3 regions of the Rugamonas sp. FW305-51 genome follow, and region 2 is predicted to be linked to each of the others. Evidence: predicted binding sites of a transcription regulator. Region 2 holds the regulator's gene; each other region holds the start of a gene.
What was found. Region 2 encodes LexA, which represses DNA repair genes until DNA is damaged. Its sites were predicted from a motif close to ACTGTATNNNNATACAGT; they were not measured.
Positions count from the first base shown of each region.

Region 1 (2,271 bases), on a different contig from region 2:
CCATCGAGCGCCACCTGGCCGAACTGAACTCAGCCGAATAAATCCAGCTGCCCCTCCCCATCGCCCCTGGCCCGCGCACCGAGCGGGGGAATGACGAGCGGGCGGCGGAACTGGCTGGCATCGAGCTGCTGGAAGCGGCTGCCCCGCCCGGCCAGCCCCAGCCGCGCGGCGGCGATCTTGAAACGCTGCCGTATCAGTTCGGCCCACACGCCCTCGCCCTTCATGCGCGTGGCGAAATCGCTGTCGTAGTCCTTGCCGCCGCGCATTTCCCGCACCCGGTTCATCACGCGCTGGGCCCGCTCCGGAAAGTGGGCCTGCAACCACTGCTGGAACAGGGGATTGACTTCCCACGGCAGGCGCAGCACGACGTAGTGGGCCGAAGTGGCGCCCGCCTCGTGCACGGCTTCCAGCAAGCGCTCGATTTCCGGTTCTGTGATGAAGGGGATGATGGGCGAGATGCTGACACCCACCGGTATGCCCGCCGCGGCCAGCGTGCGGATGGTGCGCAGCCGGCGCGCGGGCGCGGCCGCACGCGGCTCCAGCGTGCGCGCGATGGCCGGGTCCAGCGTGGTGACGGTGATGGCCACGGCCGCCTGCTGGCGGGCCGCCATCGCCGCCAGGATGTCGATGTCGCGCTCGATCAGGGCCGACTTGGTGATCAGGCCGACGGGGTGTTCGCACTCCTGCAACACCTCCAGCACGCGGCGCGTGAGGCGCAGTTCGCGCTCGCAGGGCTGGTAGGCGTCCGTGTTGACGCCCAGCGCGATCGATTCCGGCACATAGGATGGCTTGGCCAGTTCGCGCCGCAGCAGTTCCGGCGCGTTGACCTTGGCAAAAATCTTGCTCTCGAAATCGAGTCCCGGCGACAGCCCCTGGTAACTGTGCGTAGGCCGGGCGTAGCAGTAGATGCAGCCATGCTCGCAGCCCCGGTAAGGGTTGAGCGACACGTTGAACGGCAGGTCGGGCGAGGCGTTGCGGCTGAGGATGCTGCGGGCCTGCTCATGCGTCACCTGGGTCTGCCAGCCGCGCGGCGCCTCCTCTTCGTGTTCCCAGCCATCGTCGAACGCCTCACGTGCATTGCGCTCGAAGCGCCCCTGCAGATTGCTGACGGCGCCACGTCCCTTGGTGGCCTGCAGGGGCCTAGGCGGCAACATCACCTGCTCGAACTGTTCTTCCTCGTTGGACATTGCGCACCTGAAAATACTGTATGGATACACAGTATTTTAGGCAGTTGTGGCAGCCATATCAAGCGCAACCGTAAAAAAAATCTATCCATGTCACCTCGCATCGATCACTGCCCTGAATAGCCAAGCGCTAGTTAATCCGATTAACGCAATCGCGTCTTGAATAATGACGATTATGCACTAGACTGGCGAAAAGAAATTAAAAGATATTAATAAATTAATTGAAATAATTTCCACAGAACAAAGCGATACCACGTGAATTAATAAACAACGTCAATTTCCGAAACTTAATTTATTTGACCAACCAATAAAAGGGAGGACGCCACACGCTTTAACATCCATACTGCAACTCATTATTCGCATTCAATAATAAAAGGGAGAAACACCATGGCAGACATCACCAATATTCAAACCACGGCAAGCAAGGCTTCCGGCGCGGGCAACAACTGGGATATCACGGTCACCTACGACGCCGTGTTCAGCCAATATGAATGGAAGACGGCCAACTTCACCTTCCGCGACGGCTTCATCCTGATGGAGTCGGACCAGGGCGAAATCTTCGGCGGCGCCGACGACCAGCTCACCGGCATCGTGGCCGTGAGCACCTTCAACCCCAACGAGCCCAAGGTGCGGCGCGTGATGAAGCTGCGCATCAACGGCGACACGCTGGACACCGAACTGGGCGGCGAAGAACTGTATCCGGTGGTGCGCCTGCGTAACCTGGACCTCAACCTGCTGTATCCCCAAAAGAAAGGAGGCATCCTGCATTTAAACCCCTAGTTTGACCATCCCGGTCGCGGGAATAACATCTGACCGATGTTAGCGGAGCTGGCCCAATCGCGCAGGCGGATCGCGCCGCGCATTGCTGGCCGGCTTTGCCATTGCGCGTCCAATATATAAAATGGTTGCAGATAAAATATCAATGGAAATATTATTTCCGCCTCGCAAAAACAATACCACAGCGCATATTCAGCATGCCGGAACGGAATAAAGATTTATCCGGCAATTAGCCTGACAATTCAAATCACCACAGGTAAAATGCAAATCGGAAGCCGGTTTGCATGGCCGTCCCTTGCTGCGTCCGTGC
Region 1 is NZ_JBYSZG010000039.1:26,011-28,281, reverse strand. Features, by position in the region: gene AC3WOS_RS21980 (gamma-glutamylcyclotransferase) at 1-41, shown strand, start outside; gene AC3WOS_RS21975 (PA0069 family radical SAM protein) at 30-1,187, opposite strand; gene AC3WOS_RS21970 (hypothetical protein) at 1,572-1,964, shown strand.
Region 1: the regulator LexA is predicted to act here: its motif matches at 1,203-1,220, upstream of AC3WOS_RS21975 (PA0069 family radical SAM protein).

Region 2 (2,271 bases):
CCCGTGAACTGATATACGCCTGCCAGTGGCGCCTGGCTGAAGCGGCCTGAAATGTCGCCCGCGGCAACCGCGGACACTTCAAACTCGCTCAACCTGGCGATGCCCGCCTCCATCTGCTGCGACCTGTGCTGCAAGGTGGCATTCACAATCGGCATGCCGGCCGGGGTGTACCGGATGGCGTCCCGCTCGGCGATGAGGGCGGTAAACTGGAGCTGGTTCAGTTCGGAATCCTGCTCAATTAAGCGGCTGGAGCAGCGGCTGCTGCTGGAGCTTCAGCGCGATGGGATTTCGCTGCATCTTCACGTTGTACCGACTTCATCATTGGCGAAGGAGCGGTTTCCGCTTTCTTCATCTTGACGGTCAGATGACGCAACACGGCATCATTGAATTTGAATGCGGTTTCCAGCTCGACCAGGGTCTCGTTGTCGCACTCGATGTTCATGCAGATGTAGTGTGCTTTGGCCAGTTTCTGGATCGAGTAAGCCATTTGACGACGGCCCCAATCTTCAACACGGTGTACCGAACCGCCGCGGGTGGTTACGCTGGCTTTGTAACGTTCGATCATGGCGGGCACTTGCTCGCTCTGGTCCGGATGGACGATAAATACTATTTCATAGTGACGCATGCAAACTCCCTTAAGGACTGTGAAAATAGCCCACCCTGGCGTCAAGACAGGTGTGGGAAGAGGTAAGCCGGCGACTATAGCAGCTTTCCTGCCAAAGTTCAATACCGATAGCCGTTTTGCCCGTGGCGGGCGCCAAATGGCGCCCGGTGTGCGCCCCGCGCAAGTTTTTTTCACATTATTTCGCCCAAAGCAAGAAATCCCTCTTGCAATCACAGGCGCACTGTACAAAAATACAGACTGTCTATATACACAGCCCCTGGCGCCCCCATGATTAAGCTCACTGCACGGCAAGAACAAATTCTCAACCTGATCAAGGATGCCATCGAAAACACCGGCTTCCCGCCCACCCGCGCCGAGATCGCCAACGAGCTGGGCTTCAAGTCCGCCAACGCGGCCGAGGAACACCTGCAAGCGCTGGCGCGCAAGGGCGCCATCGAAATCGCGGCCGGCACCTCGCGCGGCATCCGCCTGCTGGGCCAACATGCGGAAGCGGCGGCGGCCAAGGTGGCCGCGTCCGTGATGATGTCGCTGCCGCTGATCGGGCGCGTGGCGGCCGGCTCGCCCATCCTGGCGCAGGAAAACCTGGAGACCAGCTACAGCGTGGACCCGGCCCTGTTCTCGGCCAAGCCCGACTTCCTGCTCAAAGTGCGGGGCGAATCGATGCGCGACGCCGGCATCATGGACGGCGACCTGCTGGCCGTGAAAAAAGTAGACAGTGCCAAGAACGGCCAGATCGTCGTGGCCCGCATCGGCAACGATGTCACGGTCAAGCGCTACCGCAAGACCGGCTCGACCATCGAACTACTGCCGGAGAACCCCGACTTCAAGATCATCAAGGTCGACCCGGAAGCGGACGAATTCGCCCTCGAAGGCCTGGCCGTGGGCCTGATGCGCACCTGGCACTAAGCCGCCCATCCGCCCCGAGCCAGCAGGCCCGCGGCGCCGAATAAAAATGGGGACGTACCCCATTTTCAGGTAGGCCTGAAAATGGGGTACGTCCCCATTTTTTAAAACGCTGCCGTCTTTCCCAACCGAAAAATGGGGTACGTCCCCATTTTTTGGGGTTTAGCAGCCGGCCAGGGCGGTGCGGAAGTCGTCCAGCAAGTCCGCCTCATCCTCGATGCCCACCGATACCCGGATCAGCGATTCGGCAATGCCCATCGATGCCCGGCGCACTGGACCCATTTCGTAGAAGATGGTGTGCGCCACCGGGATGATCAGCGTGCGCGTGTCGCCCAGGTTGCTGGCCGGGATGGCCAGCTTGAGCCGGTTCAGGAAGTCGAAGCAGTCGATGCCGTCCTTGAGCTCGAAACTGAGCAGCGAGCCATACGTGCGGAACAGCTCGCCCGAAATGCCATGCTGCGGGTGCGACGCCAGGCCGGGGTAATACACGGCCGCCACCCGCTCGTCCGCTTCCAGCAGGCGCGCCAGCGCCAGCGCGTTCGAGCTGGTGCGCTCCATGCGCAGCGCCAGCGTTTCCGCGCCCACGGCGATGTGGTGCGCCGCCTCCGGCGCCAGCGAGGCGCCAAAATCGCGCAAGCCCTTGGCCCGGATCTGCGCCAGCCCCCATTGCACCGGCGCCGCCTTCTTGTAGTTCTCGTAGATGTGCGGATAGCGCGTCCAGTCATAGGCGCCCGTGTCGGTCA
Region 2 is NZ_JBYSZG010000057.1:24,437-26,707, reverse strand. Features, by position in the region: gene priB (primosomal replication protein N) at 1-221, opposite strand, end outside; gene rpsF (30S ribosomal protein S6) at 239-625, opposite strand; gene lexA (transcriptional repressor LexA) at 893-1,531, shown strand; gene AC3WOS_RS25505 (cystathionine gamma-synthase family protein) at 1,691-2,271, opposite strand, start outside.

Region 3 (2,271 bases), on a different contig from region 2:
AGGCCGTGGCGAACGCCTGTTGCAACTCGGGCGCCAGATTGGCGCGCGACGCGTAGGCGCCCGAAATGTTGCGCGGCGATTCGGGCATTTCATAGCGCGCCAAATCCTCGCCCAGGCCCAGGCGCCGGGCATACCACAGGTGGATCACGGGCGGCGCCAGCGTGCCATCGGCGCGGCCGGCCTGGATCTTGCGGTACGCCGTGTCGAAATCGTTCACGTATTCGAGCCGTCCGGCTTGCTGCAGCCGCTCCAGCTGCGCCAGTACGGCGGGCGGAAAGTACATGCCGCGCGTGATGTTGAGCCGTCCCGTGCCGCGCTCGACAAAGTCGGCCAGGCTGGCATAGCCGTCACCGGCCCTGCGGCTCAGCACGAGTTCGAAGCGGGCATAGCCGTAGGGTAGCCAGCGGCCGGCCCGGTCGCGCGCGGCGTCGGGCAGCGAACTCATCACCATGTCGATGCGGTTGGCGCTGAACTGGGCGAACAGCCGGCTGCGCGGATACCATTCGAACGCGAAACGGCAGCCGGTACGCCGGCTCAGTTCTTCGACCAGGTCGACGGCCGTGCCGCGGTAGTGGCCATCTTCGCGATAGGAGGCATAACCGAGATCGCTCAGGCCGACCCGGGTGAGGGCCGGGCACACATAGGCCGCGGCCGGCGCCAGGTGAGCGGCCAGCGCAATGGCAAATAGCAGTGGACGGACAGACATGGGAGCGGCGAGGGAAAGTCGAACCCCAGTGTAGCACTGCTGCCTGGCGGCCATCTTCCTGTCCACCCGGAAAGTCACGCGGGGCGGTGCCGGCCGGCCTCTCCTGTTGCATAAATGCGATCCGGCGATAATTGAAGCCTACTTGCGGCCGAGTCCGTTTGCGGCGATACTGTATGTATCTACAGTATTAAGCCCGTCGGGGCTGCTTGCCACCACCATGACTGCGCGCGCGCGGCGGATTGCCCACCTGGATATGGATGCGTTCTACGCCTCCGTGGAACTGCTGCACTATCCGGACTTGCGGGGCCAGCCGGTCGTCATCGGCGGCGGCCGCGACAGCCAGCCCCAGCTCCTGCCCGACGGCAGCCGGCGTTACGCCCGCCTGCGCGACTACGTGGGCCGGGGCGTGATCACCACCGCCACCTACGAGGCGCGGGCGCTGGGCGTCGGTTCGGCCATGGGCATGATGAAGGCGGCCCGGCTGGCGCCGGACGCCGTGCTGTTGCCCGTCAATTTCGACCGTTACCGCCACTTCTCGCGCCTGTTCAAGGCGGCCGTGGCGGCCATCGCGCCGGCCATCGAAGACCGCGGCATCGACGAAATCTATATCGACCTGACGGACGTGGAAGGCGAGACGGTGGCGCTGGCCAGCCGCATCAAGCAGGCCGTGCGCGACGCCACGGGTCTGAGCTGCTCGATCGGCGTCACGCCCAACAAGCTGCTGTCGAAAATCTGCTCCGACCTGGACAAGCCGGACGGTCTGACCGTGCTCGCGTTTGATGAAATCCCCGACCGCATCTGGCCGCTGCCGGTGCGCAAGATCAACGGCGTGGGCCCCAAGGCTACCGATAAGCTGGCCGCGCTCGGCATCGCCACCATCGGCCAGCTGGCGGCGGCCGATCCGGCCCTGCTGCAGCAGCACTTCGGCCACCATTACGCCGGCTGGCTGGCCGAGGCGGCGCACGGGGTGGACTTGCGGGAAGTGGCCACCAGTTCGGAAACCAAGTCCATCAGCCGCGAAACCACCTTCGAGCGCGACCTGCACGCGCGCCAGGACCGGGCCGCCCTGTCGGCCATCCTGACGGCCCTGTGCGAACGGCTGGCCGAGGACTTGCGGCGCAAGGGTTATGTCAGCCGCACCATCAGCATCAAGCTGCGCTTCGACGACTTCCAGATCGTCAGCCGCAACGTCACCGTGCCGCAGGCCGTGGACGACGCGGCCGCCATCCTGCACGCGGCCCGCGCCGGCTTGAAGCGGGTGCCGCTGGAGCGGCGCTTGCGGCTGCTGGGGGTGCGGGCCAGCACGCTGGAAGAGCGCGCAGCCGTGCCGCAGGCGGCGCGGCCCGTGCAGGGCGAGTTGTTCGTGTAGCGTGGCCTCCCGGCAAGGCCGGCCGCGGCCTCCGTCATCGCGTGCCAGGCCCGGCCGGCCGTGGCCTGTGCCGTCGCGTGCCTGCCGTGCGTTGGCGCGTTACGTCCGGCCCTGGCGATAGGTGCCCGGCGGGCTGCCCGTCCATCCTTTGAAGGCACGCTGGAACGTGGCGCTGTCCGTAAATCCCAGTTCCAGG
Region 3 is NZ_JBYSZG010000051.1:489-2,759, forward strand. Features, by position in the region: gene AC3WOS_RS24395 (substrate-binding periplasmic protein) at 1-706, opposite strand, end outside; gene dinB (DNA polymerase IV) at 924-2,075, shown strand; gene AC3WOS_RS24405 (AraC family transcriptional regulator) at 2,175-2,271, opposite strand, start outside.
Region 3: the regulator LexA is predicted to act here: its motif matches at 875-892, upstream of dinB (DNA polymerase IV).